Regions from separate parts of the Burkholderia sp. Bp9016 genome, predicted to be linked through region 2. Evidence: predicted binding sites of a transcription regulator. Region 2 holds the regulator's gene; each other region holds the start of a gene.
What was found. Region 2 encodes FliA, which starts transcription of late flagellar genes. Its sites were predicted from a motif close to CTAAAGTTTNNNNNNNNNNNGCCGNTA; they were not measured.
Positions count from the first base shown of each region.

Region 1: the regulator FliA is predicted to act here: its motif matches at 3,603-3,629, upstream of flgM (flagellar biosynthesis anti-sigma factor FlgM).
Region 3: the regulator FliA is predicted to act here: its motif matches at 8,190-8,216, upstream of fliS (flagellar export chaperone FliS).

Region 1 is NZ_QTPY01000012.1:25,884-35,964, forward strand. Features, by position in the region: gene flgE (flagellar hook protein FlgE) at 1-340, opposite strand, end outside; gene DIE13_RS16140 (flagellar hook assembly protein FlgD) at 368-1,117, opposite strand; gene flgC (flagellar basal body rod protein FlgC) at 1,168-1,593, opposite strand; gene flgB (flagellar basal body rod protein FlgB) at 1,630-2,118, opposite strand; gene flgA (flagellar basal body P-ring formation chaperone FlgA) at 2,323-3,540, shown strand; gene flgM (flagellar biosynthesis anti-sigma factor FlgM) at 3,659-3,991, shown strand; gene DIE13_RS16165 (flagella synthesis protein FlgN) at 4,077-4,517, shown strand; gene DIE13_RS16170 (M24 family metallopeptidase) at 4,588-6,435, opposite strand; gene DIE13_RS16180 (helix-turn-helix domain-containing protein) at 6,815-7,627, shown strand; gene DIE13_RS16185 (multifunctional CCA addition/repair protein) at 7,665-8,906, opposite strand; gene DIE13_RS16190 (glutathione S-transferase family protein) at 8,903-9,550, opposite strand; gene DIE13_RS16195 (complex I NDUFA9 subunit family protein) at 9,605-10,081, opposite strand, start outside.
Region 2 is NZ_QTPY01000016.1:83,196-93,276, reverse strand. Features, by position in the region: gene DIE13_RS20420 (DUF3443 domain-containing protein) at 1-731, shown strand, start outside; gene DIE13_RS20415 (VOC family protein) at 875-1,372, shown strand; gene flhB (flagellar biosynthesis protein FlhB) at 1,706-2,902, shown strand; gene flhA (flagellar biosynthesis protein FlhA) at 2,899-5,001, shown strand; gene flhF (flagellar biosynthesis protein FlhF) at 4,998-6,782, shown strand; gene DIE13_RS20395 (AAA family ATPase) at 6,775-7,584, shown strand; gene DIE13_RS20390 (RNA polymerase sigma factor FliA) at 7,600-8,334, shown strand; S-adenosyl-L-homocysteine riboswitch at 8,411-8,533, shown strand; gene ahcY (adenosylhomocysteinase) at 8,566-9,984, shown strand.
Region 3 is NZ_QTPY01000012.1:64,845-74,925, reverse strand. Features, by position in the region: gene DIE13_RS16390 (GMC family oxidoreductase) at 1-787, shown strand, start outside; gene DIE13_RS16385 (flagellar hook-length control protein FliK) at 821-2,098, opposite strand; gene fliJ (flagellar export protein FliJ) at 2,130-2,588, opposite strand; gene fliI (flagellar protein export ATPase FliI) at 2,594-4,135, opposite strand; gene fliH (flagellar assembly protein FliH) at 4,129-4,812, opposite strand; gene fliG (flagellar motor switch protein FliG) at 4,805-5,800, opposite strand; gene fliF (flagellar basal-body MS-ring/collar protein FliF) at 5,790-7,553, opposite strand; gene fliE (flagellar hook-basal body complex protein FliE) at 7,802-8,146, shown strand; gene fliS (flagellar export chaperone FliS) at 8,292-8,726, shown strand; gene DIE13_RS16340 (flagellar protein FliT) at 8,723-9,055, shown strand; gene DIE13_RS16335 (flagellar hook-length control protein FliK) at 9,131-10,081, shown strand, end outside.

The DNA of each region.
Region 1 (10,081 bases), on a different contig from region 2:
TGTAGCCGTTCTTGTCGCGCTGGAACGTGCCGTCGCGCGTGTACGTCATCACGCCGTTGTTCGACATCTGGAAGAAGCCGTTGCCGTTGATCGCGACGTCGAGCGACGAGCTCGTCGTATTGATCGCGCCCTGGCTGAACTGCTGCTGCACCGACGCGAGCGACGTGCCGATCCCGATCTGCGTGTTGAGCGACGTCGCGATCGAGTTCGCGTACACGTCGGCGAACTGTGCGGTGCTCGACTTGAAGCCGACCGTGTTCGCGTTCGCGATGTTGTTGCCGATCACGTCGAGCGCGTTCGATGCGCCGGCGAGGCCGCTCAGCCCCTGTTGATAACCCATTTCGGTCTCCGTTTCGAGAAATCTGGATCAGTTGGTTGTGGCGCCGCCGGACGACGACGCGGACGACGTGGTGTTCGGGTAGATCGACGCGACCTGGGTAAGCCCCACGGTCGTGCCGTTCGACAGCATGAGCCCGGCGGTCCCGTCCGCCTGCTTGATCACGCTTTGCACCTGCGCGGCCGCGAGCGTCGTCGCGCTCTGCTGCGTGCCGGTGCTGTCGGTGTACGTCGCGCTGACCGTGTACGCGCCATCGGGCAGCGTGTTGCCCGCCGCGTCGGTCGGTGTCCAGTTGAACGGCACCGTGCCGGCCGACTGCGCGCCCGCGTTGATCGTGTTGACGACTACGCCCGAGCTGTTCTTCACGGTGAGGGTCAGGTTCGACACGTCGTTCGCGAGCGACACGCCGAACGGCGACGCCGCGCCGCCCTTCACCGCGACGCTGTTGCCGGGCGCGAGCACGTTCGTGCCGATCAGCAGTGCGGCCTGCGTCTGCTGGCCGGCCGCGAGTTGCGTCGACAGCGACGTGAGCGACGTGTTCAGCTGCGCGATGCCGCTCACCGTGTTGATCTGCGCGAGCTGCGACGTCATCTGCGAACTGTCGACGGGGCTCGTCGGATCCTGGTTCTGCAACTGCGTGACGAGCAGCGTCAGGAACGTCGACTGCAGGTCGCTCGCCGACGTGCCGGTGCTCGACACGTTGTTGGTGTTCATCGTGTCGGTCGGCAACGTCGACACGTTGGTGCCGTTGCCGCCGATCGTCGTGCTGGAGGATGTCATCCTGGGTGGCCTTCTGTCGGAACTGTCGGGTCTGTAAGGTCGCGCGCGGCTCAGGAGCCGATCGTCAGCGTCTTGAGCATCAGCGTCTTCGCGGTGTTCAGGGTCTCGACGTTCGCCTGGTACGAGCGCGACGCCGAAATCATGTTCACCATTTCCTGCACCGGGTCGACGTTCGGCATCTGCACGTAGCCGTTCGCGTCGGCGGCCGGGTTCGCCGGGTCGTAGGTCGACTTCATCGGCGACGGATCGTCCACCACCTTCGACACGCGCACGCCTCCCACGCCCTGGCCGGACGCGGTGCGCACGCCGCCGAGCGGGTCGGTTTCGAACACGACCTGCTTGGCCTTGTACGGCTTGCCGTCGGGGCCGGTCGCGCTGTCGGCGTTCGCGAGGTTCGACGCGGTGACGTTCAGGCGCTGCGACTGCGCGGACAGCGCCGAACCGGCGACGCCGAAGATGTTCATCAACGAGGGCATGGAGGCTCCTTGTTCGGGTGCGCGAGCGGCGCGCGCTTACGAGTTCGTCGAGATCGCGGCGATCATCGCCTTGATCTGCTGGGTCATCACGGTCATCCCGGTTTCGTAGTGCAGCGCGTTGTCCGCGAACTGCACGCGCTCGACGTCGAGATCGACCGTGTTGCCGTCGAGCGACGGCTGCAGCGGCATCCGGTACTGCGCGCGGCCGTAGTCGTCGGCCGGGCCGCCGGTCGGAATCAGTTTCGCGGCGCCGGCCATGTGACCAGGCGCCGTGGACACCATCGTCATCCCGCTCGTCACGCCGGCCGGCTGCGCCATCGGCAGCTGCGCGGCGTTGTCCGGTACGACGCCGCCGTCGGCCTGCTTCAGCGAGCGCGCGAGCGTCGACGCGAAATTGACGTCGCGGGCCTGGTAGCCGGGCGTGTCGGCGTTCGCGATGTTCGACGACAGCAGTTCCTGCCGGTAGGCGCGCACGTCGAGCGCCTGCCGGCCGAACGCGAATTCGGCATCGAGTTTGTCCAGCATGTGTGCGTCTCTCCGTATGAAGCGCTGCACGCCCGTCGGGCCGGATGGCGACCCAAGGGGCTTTTTTCCATGACAGCGATGGTAGGCCGCGCGCGCAACCGGCAATCGGGCGAATAACGCGGCAAAGGCCCCCTCTATTCATCGTTTGCGCGGCGACCCCGCTCCCTAGAATGCGAATCGGATCAACGGATCGAGGACACGGCGATGACAGGCAGCGCACTTCGCGGGAACAACCGGCGCGGCACACGCGTGCCGCGTGCGTTCGCGCTCGCCGCGGCGCTTTGGCTCGCCGTGCCGGCCGCGCGCGCGGACGACGGGACGATCGTGATTCCCGGACGCGGCGAGACGGCCGAAACCGCGCTCGCGCATGCGAACGCGGCGAGCGGCGGGCAGTTCGGCGGAAATGTCGGGAATGCCGACGCCGGGGCAGGCATCGCGCCCGAAACGACAGGAAATGCCTACCGGCCGGCACCCGGCACGGCCGGTGCGGCCGGGGCCGGCTACGCGGTGCAACCGGGTAGCGCGACGGTCGCAACGAACCCGCCGCCAGCCTCGACCTACGCGGCGGCCCGCGCGAACGCCGGTTATGGCAACGCGCCGCGCGCCATCGATCCGGCCGGCGTCGCGACGGTCGTTGCCGGCACGGCCGAGCCCGCATCGAACGCGGCGCGGCTCGCGCGACAGCCGGCGGTCGCCGCACGCGCCGCCACGGCGCCGCGCGCGCCGGCGACTTCCGCCAATGCCGCCAACGCGGCGGTGCCCGCTACAGCGGCAGCGGCCCATCCCGCACCGCTGCCGGGCCAGCAAGACCCCGAAGCGATCCGGCGCACGGCCCTCACGTTCCTGCAGCAGCAGATCGCCGGCCTGCCGGGCAAGACCACCGCGACCGTCGCGGCGGCGTTTCCGCGCGGGCTCGCGGCGTGCACGACGCTCGAACCGTTCCTGCCGACCGGCGCGCGCCTGTGGGGCCGCACGACGGTGGGCGTGCGCTGCGCGGGCGAGCGGCCGTGGACCGTCTATCTGCAGGCGAAGGTCACGGTGCAGGCCACTTATTACGTGGCCGCGCGGCAGATCACGCCCGGCGAGCCGCTCACCGCGGCCGATCTCGTCGCACGCGACGGCGACCTGACGGTGCTGCCGCTCGCGGTGATCACCGATCCCGCGCAGGCGGTCGGCGCAACCGCGCTCGCCCGCATCTCGGCCGGGCTGCCGCTGCGCCAGGACATGCTGAAGAGCGCGGCGTCGGTATCGGCCGGCCAGACGGTGCGGGTGGTGGCAGCCGGACCCGGCTTCACGATCTCGGCCGAAGGCAGCGTGCTCGCGAATGCGGCGCCGGGCCAGTCGGTGCGGGTCAGGATGGCGGCGGGCCAGATCGTCACGGCGATCGTCAAGGACGCCGGCACCGTGGAAATTCCGCTATAGGGACGGATGACCCCGCAAGATTGCAAAGAATTGTTTATTCGAAGAATTTCGGGCTCGCGATGCTAAAGTTCGGGCCGGCCCGGCCGTTATCTGGGTCAAACCGTACAGGAAACCCATCGTGAAGATCGACTCCACTCCGAACCCGAGCCCACTTGCGCCGACCGGCAACGGCGCGACCCGCGCGCAATCCGGCGCGGCTTCGTCGACGTCCGCGCAGGCGGCCGACGCAGGGTCGACCGGCGGCGACACGACCGTGAACCTGTCGGGTCTGTCCGGCCAGCTGCGCTCGCTGTCGGCATCGGGCAACGCCGACATCGACACGGCACTCGTCCAGTCGATCAAGGACGCGCTGAACAACGGCACGCTGACGGTCGACGTGAACAAGATTGCCGACGGTGTATTGAATACCGCCCGCGACCTGCTGCAACAGCAGCGACCGCAGGGCAACTGAGCCGGATTGGGGCCTGTCACGCCCCGGCCGGTCCCCCGGTTTGCCGGTGCGCCGACACGCGCGCCGGCGCGACGAGCATGACGCGATGAGAGAAGAGCTGCTGGCCACGATCAACGACGAACACGCGACGGTCGAGGCGTTCGCGTCGCTGCTCGCCTACGAGGAAAAGGCGCTGACGACTCCCGAGCCGCTCGACATGCTGCCCGGCATCGTCGAGAAGAAAACCGCGCTGCTCGACCGGCTCGCGCTGCTCGAACGCACGCGCGACACGCAGTTGTCCGCGCTCGGCTTTCCGGCCGGCAAGAAAGGGATGGACCAGGCCGCCGAGCGCGATGCCCGCCTCGCCGGCCGCTGGCAGTTGCTGCTGCAGGCCGCCGAACGCGCGCGCCAGGCCAATGCGAACAACGGGATGCTGATCCGGATCCGGATGGACTACAACGAGCGCGCGCTTGCGGTGCTGCGCTCGGCGCCCGCGCCGAGCGGCGTCTACGGGCCCGACGGGCGCGTGTCGGCGCTGATGCGCTGACGTGCCGATGCGCAAACGGGCCGCGCGGTGATCCAGTCGCCGCGCGCCGTCTCCCGCCTGACTCCCCCCCTCACAGCAGCGGACATGCAGTGACCTGCGTGCCGCGTTCCACGCAAAGTCGTTCGTAGTCGCGCAGATAAGCGCGCTCGTCGTCGTCCAGCAGTTCGAGATCGATCAGGTCCCAGTCGTAGCCGACCGTCACGATGTTCTCGAACGCGACGGTATCCGACGCGTCGTCCGCGTGCACGATCACGATGTTCTCGATCCGCACGCCGCCCTTGCCCGGCACGTAGATGCCCGGTTCGACCGAAATCACCGCATTCGGCACCAGCCCGTACTTCGCGCCCGGAGCGAACCGCACGCCGCCTTCGTGCACGTGAATCCCGACGCCGTGCCCGGTGCCATGACCGAAATCGTAGCCGTGGTCGCGGCATACCTGCCGCACGGTCGCATCGACGTCGCCGCCCGTCGCCGTTTTCGGGAAGCGCGTGACGAGCCCCTCGATGCAGGCCTTCAGCGCGACGGTGTAGATCTCGCGCTGCCACGGCTGCGCCACCGTCTCCGCCCGCGTTCGGCGCAGCACGACGCGCGTGCAGTCCGTCGCGAAGCCGGCGTCGTAGTACGCGCCGCTATCCAGCAGCACCAGTTCGCCTTCGGTCAGCCCGACGTCGGCGCTCGCCGCCGTGTAGTGCGCGAACGCGCTGTTCGCGCCGTTCGCGGCGATCGACGGGAACGTCAGCGCGAGCGCCGAGCGTGCGCCGTACGCGTCGTTGATCCTGCGCGCGAGATCGTATTCGGTCGGGTTTCGTCCCGGCTCGCCGGCCTTCGCCCAGCGCATCGTCTCGGCGATTGCCGCCGAACTGCGCGCGAACGCATCGCGGAAGCGGTCGAGCACCGCCGGCGTCTTGCTGGCGCGCATCGCCTCGACCGGATTGAAATCGGCGTGGCGCGCCTGCGGCCACACGCGGCTCACCGACTCGACGAGCGCGCAGTTGACCGATTCGAAGCCGTAGCACACGTGATCGACCGCGCATGGCGCGAGGAAGCGCTCGAGTTCGGCGAAGTCGCGCCGGATCACGTGCAGCGCCGGATACGACGCCAGCTCGACCGGGCACCGGTCGCAGCCTTCGGGCAGGAACAGCGCAATCTGCTCGCCGATCGCGAACAGGAAGCCCAGGTGCGACGACGCATTCGGAATGTGATAGCCGCGGCTGTTCAGCAGATACGCGAGGTCGTCCGATGCGCAGGTGAAGAACGCGGTCTTGCCGTGCGCCGAGCCGGTGTGCGCGGCGAGCCGCGCGTTCAGCGTGGCGAGGTTCTGCGCGACGCTCGCGCCGGTCGTGGCTTCCGGCAGCTCGAAGATCGGCCGCTCGACCACCCAGCCGGGCAGCGCGATCGCGCGGTCGATCTCGCGCTCGACGAGGCTCGCCCATTCCAGCCGCGCGGCCCGGGTCTGCTCGACCAGCCGGTCGCGCTGCCCGGCGCTGATCCGCAGCGCGTCGTAGCCGATTCGTTCGAGCCGGCCCGCACCCGCGACCAGCCAGTCGGCCAGCGCCTGCCAGATCGTCACGTTCATGCCGAGCTTCTCGATGTGCACGCGTGCCGGATCGCACTGCTGCTCGGCCTGCAGGTGATAGCGGCCGTCGACGAACAGCACGAAGCGCGGCACGTCGAGCGAGCGCGCGGCCGCGTCGCTCAGGAACAGCCCGCAGCCGGCCGAGCCATCGAAACCCGACAGCGCATAGCGCGGATTGTTGCGGCGCGGCAGGTATTCGGTGATGTATTCGTCCTGCGACGTGACGACCACGGCGTCGAGCCGCAGCGCATCGAGCACGCGCGACAGGCCCGCCTGCGCGTCGGCGACGGAGGCATCGTACGGGGGAAGGCCGGAGAAGTTGTATTTCAGTCGATCGATCATCGGATGCTCGCGTGATTCGTTGTTATCGGCCGCCCGCGGCGCAATGCGATACGCGGACGACATGCAGCGTGGCATGCATCCGGCGCACCGTCGGGCCGCCCGCCGCGTCGGTCGCGCGGCCAGGCCCGGAATTTTTGTCTCACTAAAATTCCTGATGCAGCGCGACAGAATCTAGAGCACGCCGAAATTGAGGTCAAGCTAAAATTTTGGTGGCGCCAAAATTGCCGGCGCGGCATGCCGCGCGGTAGATGCCGACGGTACAATGCGCCGGCATCGTCGGCCGGACGGCCATGTTTCGTGCGATTCGCGTCAAAACAACGGCCCGGCGACTGCACCGCCCCTCCGCCCGCCTTCCGACTCGTTGTCACGAAAGAGATTCATGGATTCAGACATCATGCGTATCGGCCAGCGCATTCGGCGCCTGCGCCGGGAAGCGAAGAAGACGCTGCTGGAAGTCGCGACCGAAGCCAATCTGTCGGTCGGATTCCTGTCCCAGGTCGAGCGCCATCTCACGGGCATCTCCCTGTCGTCGCTCGTCAACGTCGCGAAGGCGCTGAACGTGCCGCTCGGCGCGCTGATCGACCAGCCGCGCCAGGCACAGCCCGACTCGCACGAGGGCAGCCGCGAACCATACGCGGTCGACGCGATGTCGCAATGGTACGAGCGGCTGTCCACCACCTTCGACGGCAGCCAGATTAATGCGTTGAAGGTCCGGATGATGGAGGGCTACCGGTCGGAATGGGTCTCGCACGGCGGCGACGAGTTCGTGTACGTGCTGACCGGCCGGCTCTGCTACACGATCGGCAAGCAGGATTACCCGCTCGCGCCCGGCGATTCGCTGCACTTCGACGCGCGCAAGCGCCATCGCGTCACGAACGTCGGCGACGGGCCCGCCGAGCTGATCGCGGTCGGCACGCTGCCGCTCTTCGACGACCGCTGCGCCGAACTCGTATCGGCGACGCCGGGTATCAGGCCGGCCGGGCACGATGCCGGCGCGGCGCCCGGCGAGCCGCGCGTGAGCCGGCGCGAACCGGCCGCCGGACGCGAGCGCGACGCGCAGGCCGCGGCGCCCGCCGGCAAACCGGCCCGAGCCGCGGAACAACTGCCTGCCGCGAAACCGCGCACGCACGCCGGCAAACGCCCGGCTGCCGCCACACCGGCCCGCCGCGCCGCAGCCCGCGCGAAGAAATAACGCGGTGCAGCCGGGCGGCCGCCCCGGCCCGCCCACTCTATTCGGCGATCGCGAGCGCCTGTTTGACGGCCTCGACGCGTGCACGATGCACGGCGTCCTTGATCTGCAGCGCGTCGCTGCCGACCCCGCGCGCGATCGCGCCCGCGTCGACGCTGCGCGCAGCCACCAGCGCCACGCGCAGCCGCTCCGCCTGCGGATACGGCTGGGTCTCGAGCCCGAGCCGGCCGCGCGCATCCGATTCGCATGCCTGCAGCATCTCGGCGAAGCGCGCCGGCTTGCGCAGCGCGTCGCTGCGCTCGAAGAACCGCACCAGCGCGGCCGCGCCCATCTCCATCACGCGATGCAGGTTGCCGTGCTCGCGCGCGACCACCAGCGCGAGATCGCGGCATTCGTTCGGCACGCGCAGCCGCTCGCACAACGGCTTGAGCAGGTCGACGCTGCGGCCTTCGTGGCCGACGTGGCGCGGCAGTATGTCTGCGGGGGTCGTCGCCTTGCCCAGATCGTGCGTGAGCGCCGCGAAGCGCACCGGCAGCGAATAGCCCTGCTTCGCCGCATAGTCGACGACCATCATCACATGCACGCCCGTGTCGACTTCCGGGTGGTAGTCGGCGCGCTGCGGCACGCCCCACAACGCGTCGACTTCAGGCACGATGCGCGCGAGCGCGCCGCACTCGCGCAGCACCGCGAACATCCGCGACGGTCTCGCTTCCATCAGCCCGCGCGCGATCTCCTGCCACACGCGCTCGGGCACCAGCGCATCGACCTCGCCCGCATCGACCATCCGCCGCATCAGCGCGAGTGTTTCGTCCGCGATCGTGAAATCCGCGAAGCGCGCGGCGAAGCGCGCGATCCGCAGGATTCGCACCGGATCCTCGACGAACGCGTCGCTCACGTGCCGGAACACGCGCGCGCGCAAGTCGGCCTGCCCGTCGAACGGGTCGATCACGGGGCCGACCAGCGCGCCCTCCGGGCTCACCTCGCGCGCCATCGCATTGATCGTCAGGTCGCGCCGCGCCAGATCCTCTTCAAGCGTTACGTCCGGCGCGTAGTAGAACTGGAAGCCGTGATAGCCGGCCGCCGTCTTGCGCTCGGTGCGCGCCAGCGCGTATTCCTCCTGCGTGTCCGGATGCAGGAACACGGGGAAATCCTTGCCGACCGGCCGGAAGCCCTGCACGGCCATCTGCTCTGGCGTGGCGCCCACCACCACGTAGTCGCGGTCCTGAACCGGCTCGCCGAGCAATTCGTCGCGGATCGCTCCGCCTACTGCGTAGATGTTCATGGCTGGGGTTCGTATTCGGCAATCACGTTGGTTTCGCGGCGCGCGGCATCGATCCACCGCTGCACCGCCGGCAGCGCCGTCACGCGCGCCGCGTAGCCTGCCGCCTCCGGCGACAGCGCCGGCGCATACGTGTTGAAGCGCATCACGACGGGCGCATACATCGCGTCGGCGATCCCGAATTCACCGAACAGGAACGGCCCGCCCGAGGCCTCGATGCACGCGCTCCACAGCGCGTCGATGCGCGCGACGTCGGCAAGCGCGTCGGGCGTCGCGCCGCGCCCGGGCATCGACGCACGCACGTTCATCCCCATCTGCGTGCGCACCGCGGCGAAGCCCGAATGCATCTCGGCCGAAACGCAGCGTGCATGCGCGCGCTGCAGCGGATCGGCCGGCCACATCGGCAAGTGCGGATAGCGCTCGGCGAGCGTCTCGGCGATCGCGAGCGAATCCCAGATCGCGGCGCCGTGGTCGTCGATCAGGCACGGCACCTTGCCGGACGGCGAATACTCGCGGATGCGCGCGGCGGTGTCGTCGCGGCGCAGCTCGATCGCGATCTCGTCGAACGGGATGCCGAAGTGCGCGAGCAGCAGCCACGGCCGCATCGACCATGACGAGTAGTTCTTGTCTCCAATGACGAGTTTCATGGCGGGGTTCCGAAAAGCGCAAAAGTGAAGAACGAAGCGGCCGCGTGCGGCGCCCTAGCGGCGCGAGCGGAACCAGTCGAAGCGCGAACGCTGCGCGGCGTTGCCGAGGTACGCGGGTGCGATGCTTTCGAGACTCGCGGGCGACAGCCCGAGTTCCGGCGCGAGCGGCCCGGACAGCACGTTGGGCACCGACATCGACGCGAGATTGTCGCGCGTGATCACCGGCTCGCCGGGCAGGCATTCGAACACGCGCGCCTGCAGCCGCGCGAGCGCGTCGGGCAGCCGCACGATGCGTGCCTGCCGGCCGACCAGCGTGCCGCAATAGCGCACCAGTTGCTCGAGCGTGTAGACGGTCGGGCCGCCGAGTTCGTAGGTCTTGCCATGCGCGGCCGCGAGATCGAGCGTGTTGACGAACGCGCGCACGACGTCGCCGACGAATACGGGCTGGAAGCGCGCATCGGGCATCGCGAGCGGCAGCACGGGCACCGTGCGCTGCAGCTTCGCGAACGTGTTGAGGAACGCGTCGCCGGG
Region 2 (10,081 bases):
ACGGCGGGACGTCGGCGAACTCGGCCAATGATCTCGGCGCGAACGGCATTCTCGGCATCGGGCCGGCGCCGGTGGACTGCGGCACGAACTGCGCGACGTCGACGTCGGCGACCTACAACAACTACTACGCGTGCCCGAACGGCAATTCGAGCTGTGCTGTCGCGCTGGTGCCGATTACGCAGCAGGTGGCCAACCCGGTCCATCGTTTCGCGACGGACAACAACGGCGTGATCGTGCAGATGCCGAGCATTTCCAACAGCGGGCAGAGCAGCGCGACCGGCCAGCTGACGTTCGGGATCGGCACGCAGAGCAACAACGCGCTCGCCGCGTCGACGGTGATGACGTCGACGACGACGGGCGACGTGAGCGCGACGTTCCTCGGCGGCAGCGCGACCGCGTTCTTCGATACGGGCTCGAACGCGTATTTCTTCAACGACTCGTCGCAGACGATGTGCTCGACCAACCCGCAGTTCTACTGCCCGTCGTCGACGGCGACCTACACGGCGACGCTGACCGGCCAGAACGGGACCACGGGCGGCGTGTCGATGTCGATCCAGAACGCCGATTCGCTGTTCGCGAACCCGTCGACGTTCGCGTTCAACGACATCGCCGGCCCGTTCGGCGCATCGGGATGGCTCGATCTCGGCATGCCGCACTTCTACGGCAAGACGATCTACTTCGGGATGGACAAGACCGCGAGCGGCGGCGCGGCACCCTACGTCGCGTTCTGATCGCGCACGCGGCACCGCAGCAAAAGGGGGCGAGCGATCGCCCCTTTTTTTATCCCCGGGGCGGCCTCGCGCGGCGTAAGGATCCAGCGCCCACGATATGAGGCCAGGCACGGATGCCCACAAGACATCGAGGAGGCAGCATCATGAGCCAGCGCTTTCAACGCATCACGCCGTTCCTTTGGTTCGACCGCGACGCCGAGGCCGCCGCCAACTTCTACGTCTCGGTGTTCGACGACGCACGCATCGTGCACGTCGCGCGCTACGGCAAGGCCGGTGCCCAGGTGTCCGGGCATGCCGAGGGCGCGGTGATGACCGTATCGTTCGAGCTCGACGGGGTGACGTTCCTCGCGCTGAACGGCGGCCCGGCGTTTCCGCTCACGCCGGCCGTGTCGTTCGTGGTGAACTGCCGCGACCAGCGCGAGATCGACCGCTACTGGGCGGCGCTGTCCGAAGGCGGCGACGAGCGCGCGCAGCAGTGCGGCTGGCTGCGCGACCGCTTCGGCGTGTCGTGGCAGGTCGTGCCGGTGCAGATGTCCGGGCTGATGACGGGCGACCCGGCGCGCGCCGAGCGCGTGATGGCGCAGGTGATGAAGATGAAGAAGCTCGATCTCGGGCTGCTGCAGCAGGCGGCGGCCGGGTAGGAACCGCGCCCGCATGCCGGCCTCGCGTGGCCGGCATGCGGGCCGGTGCGCCCTGGCGTGCGGCGCTGCCGCCTCGGGGCGGCTTGCCTCGTCGCTTCAGCTCCAGGGCGAATCCGCCGCATCGCCGCTTCCTCCCTTCCTCCGTCGACGCCTTCACCGCCCCCACCCCCGCCGCGTTGCCGTTCGTCCCCTGATTGCCCCCGCCACAAGCCCGTCCGATTCCCCGAAATACCCCCCTTTCCCGGCTTTGCTCGACCGATCGGCGTTTGACGCGCGCATGAATAATCGGTGTCACTGGAAAGCGGCATGTCGCCGTACCCGACTGGAGGCCCCGTGGCAGACGAGAGCGATCTCGACAGAACCGAAGCCGCCACTCCGAGACGCCGCGAGAAGGCGCGCGAGGAGGGGCAGGTCGCGCGTTCGCGCGAACTGGCTTCGTTCGCGCTGCTCGCGGCCGGGTTCTACGGTGCATGGTTGCTCGCGGGTCCGTCGGGTGAGCATCTGCAGACGATGCTGCGTGGCGCCTTCTCGTTCGACCGCGCCACGGCGTTCGACACGAACCGGATGTTGTCCGCGGCAGGCAGCGCGAGCGCCGAAGGCTTCGCCGCGCTGCTGCCGCTGCTCGCGCTGACTGGCGTGGCCGCGCTGGCCGCGCCGATGGCGCTCGGCGGCTGGCTGATCTCGCAAAAGACCTTCGAGCTGAAGTTCGACCGCCTGAACCCGATCTCCGGCCTCGGCCGCATCTTTTCGATCCAGGGGCCGATCCAGTTGGGGATGTCGCTCGCGAAGACGCTCGTCGTCGGCGGGATCGGCGGGATTGCGATCTGGCGCAGCAAGGACGAACTGCTCGGCCTCGCGACCCAGCCGCTCGGTTCGGCGCTCGCCGACGCGCTGCATCTGGTCGCCGTGTGCTGCGGCACGACCGTTGCCGGGATGCTGGTCGTCGCCGCGCTCGATGTGCCTTACCAAATCTGGCAGTACAACAAGAAGTTGCGCATGACGAAGGAAGAAGTGAAGCGCGAGCATCGCGAGAACGAAGGCGATCCGCACGTGAAGGGCCGTATCCGCCAGCAGCAGCGCGCGATCGCGCGGCGCCGGATGATGGCCGCCGTGCCGAAGGCCGACGTGGTCGTCACGAACCCGACGCACTTCGCTGTCGCGCTGCAGTACACGGATGGCGAGATGCGCGCGCCGAAGGTCGTCGCGAAGGGCGTGAACCTCGTCGCCGCGCGCATCCGCGAGCTCGCGGCCGAGCACAACGTGCCGCTGCTCGAAGCGCCGCCGCTCGCGCGTGCGCTGTATCACAACGTCGAACTCGAGCGCGAGATTCCCGGCTCGCTGTACTCGGCCGTCGCCGAGGTGCTTGCGTGGGTCTACCAGCTCAAGCGCTTCCGCGCGGAAGGCGGAGCGTTCCCGGCGGCGCCGGTCGATCTCGCCGTGCCGGCCGAGCTCGACAAGGGCACGTCGGTGTCGACCGACGACGCGCGCGAGGAAGCCGACGACGCACTCGGCACGCGAGGCGCGGCATGAGCACCCCGACCACCGGCCTGTTCGGCAAGCGCCCGAACCCGTTCGCCGGCACCAACCTGCGCGCGCTCGCCGGCCCGATCCTCATCTGCATGATCCTGGGGATGATGATCCTGCCGCTGCCGCCGCTGCTGCTGGATCTGCTGTTCACGTTCAATATCGCGCTGTCGGTGATGGTGCTGCTTGTCAGCATGTACACGATGAAGCCGCTCGATTTCGCGGCATTCCCCAGCGTGCTGCTGTTCTCGACGCTGCTGCGCCTGTCGCTGAACGTCGCGTCGACGCGCGTGGTGCTGCTCGAGGGCCACACCGGCCCCGACGCGGCCGGCCAGGTGATCGAGGCGTTCGGCCACTTCCTCGTCGGCGGCAACTTCGCGGTCGGCATCGTCGTGTTCGTGATCCTGATGATCATCAACTTCATGGTCATCACGAAGGGCGCCGGGCGGATCGCCGAAGTGTCCGCGCGCTTCACGCTCGATGCGATGCCGGGCAAGCAGATGGCGATCGACGCCGACCTGAACGCGGGCCTCATCAACGAAGAGCAGGCACGCAAGCGCCGCACCGCGGTTGCGCAGGAGGCCGAGTTCTACGGGTCGATGGACGGTGCGTCGAAGTTCGTGCGCGGCGACGCGATCGCCGGCCTGATCATCATGGCGATCAACGTGATCGGAGGGCTGATCGTCGGGATGGTCCAGCACGACATGAGCTTCGCCGCGGCGGGCACCAATTACACGCTGCTGACGATCGGCGACGGCCTCGTCGCGCAGATCCCCTCGCTCGTGATCTCGACGGCGGCCGGCGTGATCGTGTCGCGCGTCGCGACCGACGAGGACATCGGCACCCAGATCACCGGCCAGCTGTTCGCGAACCCGCGCGTGCTGGTCATCACCGGCTCGATCATCGTGCTGATGGGGCTGATCCCGGGCATGCCGCATTTCGCGTTCCTCGCGCTCGGCGGCGGCGCGATCTGGCTGGCACGCACGCAGACCCGCCGCGCGGCGGCCCGCGTGGCGGCCGGCGACGTGACCGAAATCGCACCGCCCGCCGCGTTGCCGGGCGAAAGCCACGAAGCGACCTGGGACGACGTGCAACTGATCGATCCGCTCGGCCTCGAAGTCGGCTACCGGCTGATTCCGCTCGTCGACAAGAACAGCGACGGCGAGCTGCTCAAGCGCATCAAGAGCATCCGCAAGAAATTCGCGCAGGAAATCGGCTTCCTGCCGCCGGTGATCCACATCCGCGACAACCTCGAGCTGCGGCCGAACGCATACCGGATCGCGCTGAAGGGCGTCGAGATCGGTACCGGCGAAGTGTTCCCGGGCCAGTGGCTCGCGATCAACCCGGGCCAGGTGACGGCCGCGCTGCCGGGCGCCGTCACGCAGGATCCGGCGTTCGGGCTGCCGGCCGTGTGGATCGACGTCGCGATGCGCGAGCAGGCGCAGGTGTACGGCTACACGGTGGTCGATGCGAGCACGGTGGTCGCGACGCATCTGAACCATCTGGTCGTCCAGCATGCGGCCGAACTGCTCGGCCGCCAAGAAGTGCAGGCGCTCGTCGAGCGCACCGGCAAGGACGCGCCGTCGCTCGTCGAGGACCTCGTGCCGAAGACGATCTCGCTCACGACGCTGCAGAAAGTGCTGCAGAACCTGCTCGACGAAGGCGTGCCGATCCGCGACATGCGCACGATCCTCGAATCCGTGTCCGAACACGCGGGCCGCGGCGACGCGTACGAGATCACCGCCGCGGTGCGGCTGTCGCTCGGCCGCGCGATCACGCAGCAGTGGTATCCGGGTGCGGGCGAGATGCAGGTGATGGGGCTCGATTCGAATCTCGAGCGCGTGCTGTCGCAGGCGCTCGCCACCGGCGCAAATCCGGGCCTCGAGCCGGGCCTTGCGCACAACCTTCTGACCGGCACGCAACAAGCGATGCTGCGTCAACAGAATCTCGGGCTGCCGCCCGTGCTGCTCGTGCAGCACGCGTTGCGCGCGATGCTCGCGCGTTTCCTGCGCCGCAGCCTGCCGCAATTGAAAGTGTTGTCGTACGCCGAAGTGCCGGATACACGCACGATCAAAGTTGTTAACGTCATCGGGGGCCCCGCTTGAACATTCGCAAATTCACCGGCGCGACCAGCCGCGACGCGCTTCGCCTCGTGCGCGAGGCACTCGGCGCCGACGCCGTCGTGCTGTCGAACCGCACGCTCGATGACGGTAGCGTCGAAATCGTTGCACTCGCCGATTCGGACCTCGCCGCGGTCGCGCCGTCGGCTGCCGTCCGCCCGCGTGCGAGCGCGCCGCGTGTGCCGGAGTCCGTGCCGGCTGCCGCGGTGCCGGGCATCGTGTCGCGCCCCGGTGCCGCGCCCGCACCCGCACGTCCGGCCGGCAATCCGTATGCAGCTGGCGCCGGCGGCCTGCCGGATGTGTTCTCGTCGGTATTCGGCGCCAGTGCCGAAGCGACGGAGCCGGCTGCATTCGACGCCGACACGAATGCGCCGGCCGGGCTGTCGCCGTCGCGCGCCACGTCGGCGTCCGCGGCGGCCTCCGAACCCGCGCCTTGGCTCGTCGAGCACGCGAAGCGCCTGACGCAGCAGCGCGACGCGCTGATGATCCGTACGCACTCGGCACCCGCCGCGCCGCAAGCACCGGCCCCCGCACCGCAGGACGCGGCGCCGGCCGGCTGGGCGCGCGACATCGTGCGCGACGCCGAACGCCGGATGCCGGCCGCGGCCGCCCGTGCGAACGACACCGCCGCCGCCCGTGCGAACGACACCGCCGCCGCCCGTGCGAACGACGCGGACGCCGCGAAGCCGGCCGAGCGTGCGCGCCTGTCCGCCGACGCGGCTGCCGCGGTCGCCGATGCCGTGAAGTCGCGCATCGAGAGCGTCGTCAACGACACGGTGATGCACGAGCTCGGCGCGATGCGCGGGATGATGCAGGAGCAGTTCGACAGCCTGATGTGGCACGACCGCCAGCGCCGCAGCCCGGTGCACGGCGCGCTGACCAAGCACCTGTTCGCGGCCGGCTTCTCCGCGCAGCTCGTGCGGATGCTGGTCGACAACCTGCCGTCGGGCGCCGGCACGCAGACCTTCGAGCAGGCGCTCGAATGGGCGCAGTCGGTGCTCGCGGCGAACCTGCCGGTGCTCGACAGCGAGGATGCGCTGATGGAGCGCGGCGGCGTGTTCGCACTGATGGGGCCGACGGGCGTCGGCAAGACCACCACCACCGCGAAGCTCGCCGCGCGCTGCGTGATGCGCTTCGGCGCGAGCAAGGTCGCGCTGCTGACCACCGACAGCTACCGGATCGGTGGTCACGAGCAGCTGCGCATCTTCGGCAAGATCCTCGGCGTGCCGGTGCACGCGGTGAAGGATGCGGGCGATCTCGCGCTCGCGCTGTCCGAGCTGCGCAACAAGCACATTGTGCTGATCGACACGATCGGCATGAGCCAGCGCGATCGCGCGCTGTCCGACCAGATCGCGATGCTGCACGGCGCGAACGCGCCGGTGCAGCGCCTGCTGCTGCTCAACGCGACGAGCCACGGCGACACGCTCAACGAAGTCGTCCAGGCGTACCGCAGCGCGGGCGAACATCCGCAGGCGGGATCCCCGGGCCTTGCCGGCTGCATCCTGACCAAGCTCGATGAGGCGACGCATCTGGGCGGCGTGCTCGATACGGTAATCCGCTACAAGCTGCCCGTCCACTATGTGTCGACCGGCCAGAAGGTGCCGGAGAACCTGTATGTCGCGACGACCCGCTTCCTGCTGAAAAGCGCGTTCTGTGTGCCGCGCGACGGCTCACCCTTCGTGCCGCAAGACGAGGACATGCCGACGCTGCTTTCCGCACTGACCGCACGTTCCACCGCCGAACTGCACGAGGTGCGATTTGGATAAGCGGATCATCGATCAGGCCGAAGGGCTGCGCCGCCTGCTGGCCGGACGCGCGTCGCGCGTCGTCGCGGTGACGGGCGGCCCGGCGGGCGTCGGCTGCACCACCACCGTCGTGAACCTCGCGGCGGCGCTGGCCGCGCTCGGCAAGGACGTGCTCGTCGTCGACGAGCGCGCCGGCGCGCGTTCGGCCACCGCGACGCTCGCGGGGACACGGCTGCGCGATGGCGAGCGCACGCGGGTGGCCGCCGGCTTCGGCCTGTGCGCGGCCGGGCAGGCCGGCTACAGCGATGCGCAGTTGCGCGACTTCATCGACGGCCAGGCCGACATCGTGCTGGTCGATGCGCGGCCTGGCGCCGACGGCGCGCTCTCGGCGCTCGCGCGCGAGGCGCACGACGTGCTGATCGTCACGCGGGTTTCCGCGAAGGCGATCACCGAAGCCTACGCGTGCATGAAGCGCCTGCACTTCGCGCAAGCGCTCGCGCAGTTCCGCGTGCTGACCAACCACGTCGGCAACCACGCGGACGCGAAGACCGCATTCGACAACCTGGCAGGCGTCGCGAGCCGCTACCTGACGGTGTCGATCGCGGATGCCGGCTGCGTGAGCGCCGACCCGCTCGTCGAGCGGGCGCGCGAACTGACGCACACCGCGGTCGACGCGTTCCCGTCGTCGATTGCCGCGCGCGACTACCGGCAGATTGCCGCCGACTTGCTGTACTGGCCGATGCGCCCGCGCTCGGGGGCGGGCCGCGCCGTCCATGCGGGCGGCAAGCCGTCGTACGAGGCGGGTGCGGCCCACGCCGCGTGAGCGAAGGAGAGAGCCATGATGTACAACGCTCAAGGAAAGATGACCCAGGCCGACGTGCTTGCGCAATACGCGCCGCTCGTGCGGCGCCTGGGGCTGCAGCTCGTCGCGAAGATGCCCGCGAGCGTCGACCTCGACGACCTGATCCAGGCCGGCATGATCGGCCTGATGGATGCGGCCGGCCGCTACAAGGAAGACCAGGGCGCGCAGTTCGAGACCTATGCGACGCAGCGCATTCGCGGCGCGATGCTCGACGAGCTGCGCAGCAACGACTGGCTGCCGCGCAGCCTGCGCAAGACGTCGCGCGAGGTCGAGCACGCGGTGCACCAGGTCGAGCAGCAGCTCGGCCGCTCGGCGAGCGAGGCCGAGATCGCGCAGCATCTGAAGATGCCGCTCGACGAATACCAGGGGATGCTGCAGGACCTGCACGGCAGCCAGCTCATCTACTACGAGGATTTCGACCGCGCGGCCGACGACGAGCCGTTCCTCGACCGCTATCGCGTCGATCACGCCGATCCGCTGTCGGCGCTGCTCGACGACCATCTGCGCGATGCGCTCGTCGACGCGATCGAGCGGCTGCCCGAGCGCGAGAAGCTGCTGATGTCGCTGTATTACGAGCGCGGGCTGAACCTGCGCGAGATCGGCGCGGTGCTCGAAGTCAGCGAGTCGCGCGTGTGCCAGCTGCACAGCCAGGCCGTCGCGCGACTGCGCGCGCGGCTGCGCGAACAGGCGTGGGTCGGCGCGGAGACCTGACCCTTTCTTGTGCCCACGCGCGCCGACGCCGCGCGTGCCGCGCAATTCTCGCGCCGATTTGCTACAATCCCTCCCGTTTTCCGAGGAGCGTTGCGACGGACCTTCTGTGTCCGCCAGGCTCGGAGAGCTTCACCAAGCAGCCGTGCGGCGAGACGTTGGATTCGCGCCGGCCCCGCTTCCTGAACGGCGCTCACGTCACCAATCTAGAAACTTTTTAGAAAGGAGGGCGTGATGAACGCCATTATCGATTCCCAGGCTTCCAAGGATTACGTCGTCGCCGACATGGCGCTTGCCGGCTGGGGCCGCAAGGAATTGAACATCGCCGAGACCGAAATGCCGGGCCTCGTGCAGATCCGCGACGAATACAAGGCGCAGCAGCCGCTGAAGGGCGCGCGCATCGCGGGTTCGCTGCACATGACGATCCAGACCGGCGTGCTGATCGAGACGCTGAAGGCGCTCGGCGCGGACGTCCGCTGGGCCTCGTGCAACATCTTCTCGACGCAGGACCACGCTGCTGCCGCGATCGTCGAATCGGGCACGCCGGTGTTCGCGTTCAAGGGCGAGTCGCTCGACGAATACTGGGAGTTCTCGCACCGCATCTTCGAATGGCCGAACGGTGAATTCGCGAACATGATCCTGGACGACGGCGGCGACGCAACGCTGCTGCTGATCCTCGGCTCGAAGGCCGAAAAGGACCGTTCGGTGATCGCGAAGCCGACCAACGAGGAAGAAGTCGCACTGTACAAGTCGATCGAGAAGCACCTCGACATCGATGCGACCTGGTACTCGAAGCGCCTCGCGCACATCAAGGGCGTGACCGAAGAAACCACGACCGGCGTGCACCGCCTGTACCAGATGGAAAAGGACGGCCGCCTGCCGTTCCCGGCGTTCAACGTGAACGACTCGGTCACCAAGTCGAAGTTCGACAACCTGTACGGCTGCCGTGAATCGCTCGTCGACGGCATCAAGCGTGCGACCGACGTGATGATCGCGGGCAAGGTCGCGGTCGTCGCGGGCTACGGCGACGTGGGCAAGGGCTGCGCGCAATCGCTGCGCGGCCTCGGCGCGACCGTGTGGGTCACCGAAATCGATCCGATCTGCGCGCTGCAGGCGGCGATGGAAGGCTACCGCGTCGTGACGATGGAATACGCGGCCGACAAGGCCGACATCTTCGTGACGGCGACCGGCAACTACCACGTGATCAACCACGATCACATGAAGGCGATGCGCCACAACGCGATCGTCTGCAACATCGGCCACTTCGACTCGGAAATCGACGTCGCGTCGACCCGCCAGTACCAGTGGGAAAACATCAAGCCGCAGGTCGACCACATCATCTTCCCGGACGGCAAGCGCGTGATCCTGCTGGCCGAAGGCCGCCTGGTGAACCTCGGCTGCGCGACCGGCCACCCGTCGTTCGTGATGTCGAACTCGTTCGCGAACCAGACGCTCGCGCAGATCGAGCTGTTCGTGCGCGGCGGCGAGTACGAGAACAAGGTGTACGTGCTGCCGAAACATCTCGATGAAAAGGTGGCGCGCCTGCACCTCGCGCGCATCGGCGCGAACCTGTCCGTGCTGTCGGACGAGCAGGCTTCGTACATCGGCGTGCAGAAGGACGGCCCGTTCAAGCCGAACCACTACCGCTACTGATGCGCCGCCGCTGCCGCGCCGTGCGTGCCCCGTTACGGGGCGCGCGGCGCGGCAGCGGCGCCTGACCGCACAGATCGACAACCGAACCGGAGCCCTC
Region 3 (10,081 bases), on a different contig from region 2:
GGACGTCGGCACGAACCTGATCGACCATATCGACTTCATCATCAACACGCGCGTGAATTCGTCGCAGCTCGTCGGCATTTGCCTGCGCGGGATCGCGAAGATGACGCCGGCGCTCGCACGCTACTTCTCGAGCCGCTCGGGGATGATGACGAGCAACGTCGCGGAAGCGGGCGGCTTCATCAAGAGCGACCCGTCGATCGATCGTCCGGACCTGCAACTGCATTTCTGCACGGCGCTGGTCGACGACCACAACCGCAAGATGCACTGGGGTTTCGGCTATTCGCTGCACGTGTGCGCGCTGCGTCCGTACAGCCGCGGCACGGTCGCGCTCGCGAGCGGCGATGCGCGCGATGCGCCGTTGATCGATCCGCGCTTTTTCAGCGATTCACGCGACCTGGACCTGCTCGTGCGTGGCGCGCAGGCGATGCGCCGGATCCTGTCGCAGGCGCCGCTCGCGTCGCAGGGCGGGCGCGAGCTGTACACGCGGGCGGACCAGAGCGAAGCCGAGCTGCGTGCGACGATCGTCGCGCATGCCGACACGATCTATCACCCCGTCGGCACCTGCCGGATGGGCTCGGATGCGCGGGCGGTGGTGGATCCCCAATTGCGCGTGCGCGGCGTCGAAGGGTTGCGCGTGGTGGATGCGTCGGTGATGCCGACGCTGATCGGCGGGAACACGAATGCGCCGTCGGTGATGATCGGCGAACGCGCGGCGGACTTCATCGTCGCGGCGCGCAAGGGCGGCGTGCCGCGCGGCGAGGCGGCTGCGGCGGTGCACGGCCGCTGAGCGGCACGCACCGGCACGCGGCGCGCGCGATGTTCAGGCAAACGTATCGACGAGGCCCACGCGGCTCACGGCTGCGGCGGCCGCTGCGGCTGGCACGGCGTCGGCCGGTGCATCGACGCCTGACGATCCGGCGCGTGCACGCTGCGACGACTGGCCGCCGGAGAAGCTCTGTTGCGCGTTCTGCTGTTGCGATGCGAAACCGCCGTCGCTGACGCTCGCGCTGCCGAGGCCCAGTCCGCCCGTTTCCATCGCTTCGCGCAGCTTCGGCAGCGCGGCTTCCACCGCATCACGCACCTGCGCATGCTGCGACACGAACAGCGCGTGCGCGTGATTGTCGGCGACGCGCAGCACGACCTGCAGCGGGCCGAGGTCCGGCGGATTCAGCGTCAACTCGGCGCTCTGCTGGTGCGCATTCGACAGGAACACGACCTTCTGGCTCAACGCGTCGGTCCAGTCGGCAGTGCCGACCTGCGGCGACAGCACGTGGGGGCTGGCTGCGGCGATCGCGCCCGCGGCCGGCGATGCCGGCAGGTTGGACTGCGCCCCGGCGGCAGCCGTTGCGGCGGCCGCGGCCATCGCGTCGGCGCTCGGGCTTGCGGTGTCGCCAGCCTGCGCCAGCGCATGCGCAGCCGGCTCGGCGCTCGCGGCGGCCTGCAGCGCCTGCGCGTTGGCCTGCGTGGGTGTCTGCTGCGCGGGGAATGCGCCTTTTGCGTCGGCAAGCGTGCGGTCGAACGCCGACGCTTTCGATGCGAGCGGTGCGGCGGCGGCCGATCCGGACGTCGCCGATGCCGTGCTCGCCCCGATCGCGCCCGCGCCGCCGGTCAGCTTCGCCAGCGCAGCCTGCAGCGCGTCGCGGCCCGATGCCGGCACGGCCGTCGCATCCTGGCTTGCATGCCCTGCAGCGTCCGGCTGAGCGGATGCCGCCGCGGCCGTCGCTGCATCGGCACTGGCCGGCGTTCCGTCGTTCGCGCGTGCCTGCAACTGCGCCTGCACGGCGGCGGCCGCGGCGAGCGCGGCGGCGTCGCCATTGTCGGCGGTGCCCGCATCGTCGGCGGACTTGTCGTCGTCATCGCCGGGATGCCTGGTGCCGGTGGCCGGCGTCGACGACGCGTGTTTCGTCGCGGTATCCGGCTTGCTGCCGTTCGCCGTGTCGTGCCGCGTGACGACGCTGTGCTTCAGCGTCTGCGCGAACGGCGCGGCGGCCGGCGCGATCGCGGCATCGTTGCCGGCGGACGAACCCGCGCCGCGGACGGCGCCGAGTGCGGCGCTCGCGGTGTCGATCAGCGCGCCGAGCAGGGGAAGGGGAGGCATGGCGATTCTCTCGTTCGAAGGCGATGGACGGTTATGCCGATCGGGCCGCGTCGGCCCGCATGCGCAGCATCTTCGCGGCGTGCTCGTCGGCGTCGCGTTGCTCGCGCTTCGCCTCGCGCTGCGTTTCCTGCGCGACGCCGCGCGCCTGCAGGATTTCGTATGAGCCGACGGTGCGCTTCTTCTGTTGCCAGTTCGGGCGCGCTTCGTCGATGCGCGCTTCGGCGGCGGCCAGCACGTTGCGCTGCTGCGTGATCGCCGTGTCGAGCGTATCGATGAACGCCTGGAAATTGCGCCAGTTGCCGGCCGGCATGCCGTGCTGCGCGGACTGCGCGAAGTTCGCGTGGTATTCGTCGCGATAGCGCAGCAGCGCGTCGAGCTGCTCGGCGGCCGAGGCGCGCTCGCGCTGCGCGGTGCCGAGCTGCTTCGCGGCCGTGTCGAGGTCTTCCTGCGCACGGTCGAGCAGCAATTGAAGGGGAAAGCCGTGTGCCATCGGGGTCAGCCTCCGTATACGTCGAACAGCGCATCGAGCGCGGTGAGGCTGGACGCGAACGGCGCGCATTCGCGAAAGCCCTGCTGCAGGAACGATTCGATGCGCGGATAGAGCGCGATCGCGCGGTCGAGCTGTGCGTCGCGGCCGGGCGCGTACGCGCCGACCGCGATCAGGTCGCGATTGCGCTGGTAGCGCGACAGCATCTGCTTGAACTGCCGCACGCGGTCGAGATGCTTTTCGTCGATCAGCGCGGTCATCGCGCGGCTGATCGACGCCTCGATGTCGATCGCCGGATAGTGGCCGGCCTCTGCAAGCGCGCGCGACAGCACGATGTGGCCGTCGAGAATGGCGCGCGCCGAATCGGCGATCGGGTCCTGCTGGTCGTCGCCTTCGGTCAGCACCGTGTAGAACGCGGTGATCGAGCCGCCGCCTTCGGGGCCGTTGCCGGTGCGTTCGACGAGTGCGGGCAGCTTCGCGAACACCGACGGCGGATAACCCTTGGTCGCGGGCGGCTCGCCGATCGCGAGCGCGATCTCGCGCTGCGCCATCGCGTAGCGCGTGAGCGAATCCATCAGCAGCAGCACGTGCTTGCCCTGGTCGCGGAAATACTCGGCGAGCGACGTGGCATACGCCGCGCCCTGCATCCGCAGCAGCGGCGACACGTCGGCCGGCGCCGCGACGACGACCGAGCGCGCAAGTCCGTCCTCGCCGAGGATCTGTTCGATGAATTCCTTCACTTCGCGGCCGCGTTCGCCGATCAGCCCGATCACGATTACTTCCGCGCTCGTGTAGCGCGCCATCGTGCCGAGCAGTACCGACTTGCCGACGCCGGAGCCCGCGAACAACCCCATCCGCTGCCCGCGGCCAACGGTGAGCAGCGCGTTGATCGCGCGCACGCCGACGTCGAGTACGTGGTGGATCGGCTCGCGATCGAGCGGGTTGATCGACGGCGCCGACAGCGGTGCGTCGGCGTTCGAGCCGAGCGGGCCGAGGCCGTCGAGCGGGCGGCCCGATGCGTCGACGACGCGCCCGAGCATCTTCCAGCCGACCGGCAGCCGCTTGGCGCCCGCGAGCGGGTCGGTGACGGGCGCGTTCTCGAGCGGCCACACGCGCGCGCCGGGCAAGACGCCCGCGACGTCGGTGGTCGGCATCAGGAACAGGCGGTCGCCGGAGAAGCCGACGACTTCCGCTTCCGCGTGCGGCAGCGTGCTGCCTGGGGGCAATTCGATCGTGCATTCGGCGCCGACCGACAGGCGCAGCCCGATCGCCTCCAGCACGAGGCCGGCTGCACGCGTGAGGCGCCCGCACGGGCGCAGCGGCAGCGCGCGCTGACTACGCTCGGCGAGCCCGTTCAGGTGCGAGCGCCACTGTGCGAGATGCGGATTGTGCGGTGCGCGTGGCGCGTCGTCGGGCGTGCTGCCCGCGTGCGGCTTCGCATGGCGGGCGGGGTCGTGCGCGCCGTCGGGGCCGAACGACGCGAGCGCGAGTTCGCGCTCCAGCGGCGTCATGCCGTCGTGCGCGAACGACTCGGGCACACGCGTCACCACGCGCCCACCTTGCCGATTGCGGCGGCGACGCGCTGCCAGCGCGTGGGCAGCGTCGCGTCGACTTCGCCGGTGGCCGCATGCGCGCGGCAGCCGCCGCGCTCGATCGACGCATCGGTACGCACGCTCCAGCCGAGCGTATCGAGATCGTCCTGCAGATAGGCTTCGACGACGGGCAGGTCGGCCGGGTTTACCGCGAGATGCGGCGCGCCGGACAGTGCCGGCTCGGCGGCGAGCACGTCGCGCACGGCCGCGACGAGTGCGGCGGGGTCATGCTTCACGTGCTGGCGCACGACTTGCTGCGCGATGTCGAGTGCGAGCTGCGCGAGGTCGGCCGCGAGATCGTGCCCGGCGTTCGACACGGCTTCGCGAAACGACGCGGCGAGGGCCGCGAGCTGCGCCGCCTGTTCGCGCGCTTCGGCCTGGCCGGCCTCGAAACCCTGCGCGTGGCCCTGCTCGAAACCGGCCTGGTAGCCGCGTGCCTGGCCTTCGACGTGACCGGTCGCATGGCCTTCGGCGTGCGCGGCGTCGCGCACGCGCTGCAATTCCTCGGCGAGCGCGGCGGCCGCCGCTGCCGCATCGTCGGCGGGCGGCGGGGGCGGCGGTGGATCGAACGACGTCATCTCCCACCGCTGGTACGCGGTGAGGGTGCCGGCGCGCTCGCGCTTGGAATCAGACATACGCGTCTTCCGCCTTGCCGCCGATCACGACCTGGCCGCTTTCGGCGAGATTGCGCACGATCTGCAGGATGCGGCGCTGCTGCGTCTCGACTTCGGACACGCGCACCGGGCCGCGCGCGTCGAGATCCTCGGCGAGCAGTTCGGCCGCACGCTGCGACATGTTCGCGAGGAACTTCTGGCGCAGCGCGGGTGGCGCGCCCTTCAGTGCGACGATCAGCGTTTCCGATTCGACTTCCTTCAGCACCATCTGGATCGCGCGGTCCTCGAGGTCGAGCAGATTCTCGAACACGAACATCTGGTCGATGATCTTCTGCGCGAGATCGGCGTCGTACTGGCGCACGCTTTCGAGCACGCCTTCTTCATGGTTGCTCGTCATGAAGTTCAGGATCTCGGCCGCGGTGCGGATACCGCCCATCGGGCTGCGCTTGAGGTTGTCGCTGCCGGACAGCAGCCCGGTCAGCACGTCGTCGAGCTCGCGCAGCGCGGCCGGCTGGATGCCGTCGAGCGTCGCGATCCGCAGCATCACGTCGTTGCGCAGCCGGTCGGCGAAGCACGACGCGATCTCGGACGCCTGGTCGCGGTCGAGGTGCACGAGGATCGTCGCGATGATCTGCGGATGCTCGTTCTTGATCAGCTCGGCGACGGCGCCCGAGTCCATCCACTTCAGGCCCTCGATGCCGCTCGTGTCGCTGCCCTGCAGGATGCGGTCGATCAGCACGCCGGCCTTGTCTTCGCCGAGCGCCTTGGTCAGCACCGAGCGGATGTAGTCGCTCGAGTCGAGCGACAGCGCGGTGTGCCCCTCGGCTTCCTTCACGAAGTCCTGCAGCACGTCGTCGACCTGCTCGCGCGTGACGTTCTTCAGCGCGGCCATCGCGGCGCCGATCTTCTGGACCTCGCGCGGCGCGAGGAACCTGAATACCTGGGCGGCTTCTTCCTCGCCGATCGACATCAGCAGCAGCGCGCTCTTGGTCAAACCTTCAGCGTTCATCGGACACCCAATTCTTCACGACGGTGGCGACGATCTTCGGATCCCGGCGGGCGATCGTGCGCGCGTAGTCGAGGTTGCGTTCGTGGCGGTTCCTCTCGTTCTCGAAGCCGAGCTGCAGCGGATCGGCTTCGTCGGCGCCGAGCTGCGCGGGCAGGCCGTCGAGTGCGACCGGATCGTCCGGCGCCGCGAGCGCCGGCGCGACCGGCTGCGGCGGCGGGAACGCGCGGCGCATCGCCGGGCGTACGAACATGAAATAGAGCGCCACCGCGGCGACCGCGATGCCGAGCCACTTCGCGACTTCCTTCGCCATCGCGATCATGTCCGGCTGGCGCCACCACGGCAGGTCGGCGTACGGGTCGCTCGCGCTCGAGAACGCACTGTTGACGACGTTGACGGAGTCGCCGCGCTTCTCGTCGTAGCCCATCGCGTCCTTGACGAGCTGTTCGACCTGCGCGAGCTTCGCGGGCGGCAGCGGCTGCATCGTCACGTGGCCCTTCGCGTCGGCGACCGGCTGGTAGTTGACGACGACGGCGACCGACAGCCGCTTCACGTTGCCCATCGGCTGTTCCAGATGACGGATCGTCTTGTCGAGCTCGTAGTTGGTCGTCTGGTCCTTGCGGTCGCTGACCGGCGTCGTCTGCGGCCCGCTTTGGCCGTTGGCGGCGACGATCGGCGCTGAAGCCGGCTGCGGCGGCGTGTTCGACAGCGCGCCCGGCACGCCCGACGCGCCGCCCTGCGCGAGCTCGGTCGCACTGCTGGTCTGCTGGCTGCGGATCGCGGCCTGTTGCGGCGTGCCGTTCGGGCCGTAGCTTTCCGAGGTCTGTTCGATCTTCGAGAAATCGACGTCCGCGCTGACCTGCGAGCGCGCGTTGCCGGCGCCGAAGATCGGCGCGAGGATCGCGTCGATGCGCTTCTGCGTATTGCCCTCGACCTGCTGCACGTACTTGAGCTGGCTCGCGTCGAGGCCGGATGCCGATGCGGACTGCGTCAGCAGGTTGCCGTCCTGGTCGACGATCGTCACGTTCTTCGCGGGCATGTCGGGCACGCCGGACGACACCATCCGCGTGATCGCCTGCACCTGGCCGTCGTCGAGCACGCGGCCCGGGTAGAGGTCGACGAACACGGACGCGCTCGGCGCTTCCTTGTCGCGCACGAACACCGACGGCTTCGGGATCGCGAGATGCACGCGCGCGCCGCGCACCGCGTTGATCGACTCGATCGTGCGTTGCAGCTCGCCTTCGAGCGCGCGCTGGTAGTTCACCTGCTCGGCGAACTGGCTGATGCCGAATTTCTGGTTGTCCATCAGCTCGAAGCCGACCGAGCCGCCCTTGGGCAGCCCCATCGCGGCGAGCTTCAGGCGCGTTTCATGGACCTGGTTCGACGGCACGAGGATCGCGCCGCCGGCGTCGGCGAACTTGTACGGCACGTTGGCTTGCTGGAGCGCGGTGATGATCGCGCCGCCGTCGCGGTCCGACAGGTTGCTGTACAGCACGCGATAGTCGGGCGCGCGGCTCCACAGCACGAGCGCGGTGATCACGGCGACCGCGAACGCGACGGCGATCACGAACGGCAGCTTCGGGTTGCCTTTCATCCGCGAGATGCCCGGGATGCGTTCGGCGAAGCCGCCCAACCCGAAGTCCGCGCCAGCGCCGCCCGCCCCCGGCAGCGCGGCGGCCGCGGTGGCGCCTGGCACCGGGCTGGCGAGGCCTGCGCGGGCGTCGGGGTTGATCAGCGAATTGGCCTGCGAATCCATGCGACGAGTTTCTCCGGAGCGGGACGACTGAGCCGCTCGGACGAGCGGACGGACAATGACACGATGCGATTATCGTGATCCGGCGGGGCGTCCGATCGACCGAAAAGAGCGGGGTTTCCCCCGTACTTTCGCGGCTTTGGCGCGCGGTGCACTGCTATCCTTTTTCGCGATCCGGCATGGTGCGCGTCGTGCGGCGCCGGCGGATCGCCCGGTCACGCCGGGTCTCTTCTCTTAATTCTGGGGACAGCATGACTGCCAACGTCAGCGGAATCGGATCGGTGTTGCAACAGATGCAGGCGATGGCCGCGCAGGCGTCAGGCGGGGTCGCGAGCCCGACGGCCGCGCTCGCCGGCTCCGGCGCCGCGACCGCCGGCACGTTCGCGAGCGCGATGAAGGCATCGCTCGACAAGATCAGCGGCGACCAGCAGCACGCGCTGGGCGAGGCGCAGGCGTTCGAAGTCGGCGCGCCGAACGTGTCGCTGAACGACGTGATGGTCGACATGCAGAAGGCCAACATCGGCTTCCAGTTCGGGCTCCAGGTCCGCAACAAGCTCGTGAGCGCCTACAACGACATCATGCAGATGTCGGTGTGACGCGCGCCGGCCGGCCGCGTCGACGGGCCGGCGGCCCGTGCGCCTAAAGCTTTTCAATTTCCTTCCGATAACTGCGGAAGATGGCCGCGCCGTGCAATGCAGGGCGGCGGCCTCCGCATAGTCAACGCATCAAAAGGAGAAGCGCATGTTTTCCCCAGGACACGCTGGAGCCAGTGCGTACGCGCGTGTCGGCGTCGAGACGGGGGTGATGGGCGCGTCCCCGCACCGGCTGATCGCGATGCTGTACCAGGGCGCGCGGCAGGCCATCGCGCTCGCGCGCCTGCAGTTGCAGCAAGGCAATGTGCCGGCCCGCGGCGAAGCGATCGGCAAGGCGATCGGGATCGTCGAGAGCGGCCTGCAGGCTTCGCTGAACCGCGACGCGGGTGGCGAGATCGCCGAGCGTCTGGACGCGCTGTACGCGTATATCGGCCGGCGCCTGCTGCAGGCCAATGCGGACGCGAGCGACGCGATGCTGGTCGAGGTCGACGGGCTGCTTGCGACGCTCGAGGAAGCATGGACGGGCATCGCGCCGGAAGTCGCGCGCATGGCCGCGCAACAGGCAGCGGGCGCGGCGCGATGAATCGCAAGGCCGAGTATTTCGCGCGTTACGAGGCGCTCGCGGCCGTGTCGGGCCGGATGCTGTGCGCCGCGCGCGGCGCGGACTGGAGCGCGCTGCCGGAATTGCAGGCCGAATTCCTGCGACTCGTCGACGGGCTGAAGGAGGCCGATCCGGGCGTCACGCTCGACGAATCGGATCTCGGCCGCAAGCTCGGCCTGATCCGCCGCATCCTCGCCGACGACGCCGCGATCCGCGATCTCGCGAGCCCGGAAGTCGCGCGGCTGTCCGCGCTGTTCGAGGCGCGGCGCTCGACCAAGGTATTGACCGATCTCTACCGCGCACGCGGGTAGCGTTCGTTGGCCGCGGCCGCGGTTCCCGCGCGCCCGGATTCGCAACGAGGTGGCTGAGATGAGCAGGCTCCGATCATGACCGGTATCGACTCCGTTGCGGCCGCCCTGCTGGCGAGCCGCCTCGACAGCCTGCTGACCGGCACCGTGTCGGCGCCCGCCGGCGGCGGCGCGACCGCGCAGGTCGGCACGCCGGGTACCGGCGCCTCGTCGACGTCCGCGGCGAACGGCTCGCCTGCCGCGCCGCCGGCCTCCGCGCAAACCGCGCTGTCCGATGTCGCGCTCGTGCTCGATGCGATTTCGCGCGCGGGTGGCGCCGCGACCCCCGTGGTCGCCGGACGAACGCCGCTGCTGGCCGATCCTGCCGTGCTGCTGACCGATCCGGCAACGCCGCCGGCGTCCGGTGCAGCCGCGTCGGCTGCCACTTCTGCCGCGACCGCCGCGGCGCCGCCCGTCGCAGTGCTGCATGCCGCACTCGCGCAGGCCGTGAGCGAAAGCGGCCTCTTCTACGAATCCCATCTCGCGCAATGGCTGGCCGGCCAGCGTCCGCTCGCCGCGCTGCTGCGCGAACCGCAGGCGCGGCTTGCCTCGCTCGGGCAGGCTGTTGCGGACGGTGCGCAGCACGACGCGTCCGACGTGCTCGACGAACTGCTCGCGGCGCGCTCGCCGCTGCCGGCCGCGACCCGAAACGCCGCACAGCCGGGCGGCACGATGCCGAACGAACCCGCGCAGAACGCTGCCGCGGGCGCGCGGCAATACGCGGCGTCGGGCGCGGCCGGCATGGCCGCCGATCCGCTCGGCGAATATGCCGACTTGCGCTGGACGCCCGCGCGCGCCGAACTGGCCGCCGCGTCGTCCGGCCCGCAGGCGCAGACCGCGGCTTCCGTGCACCCGGACGCCGTGCCGATCGTCAGGCAGCAGCTCGATGCGCTCGCGACCGATCAATTCCGCTGGAGCGGCGAGGCATGGCCCGGCGCGCGCCTCGACTGGACGATCGAGCCCGACGAGCACGGCGGCCGCGCATCGCGT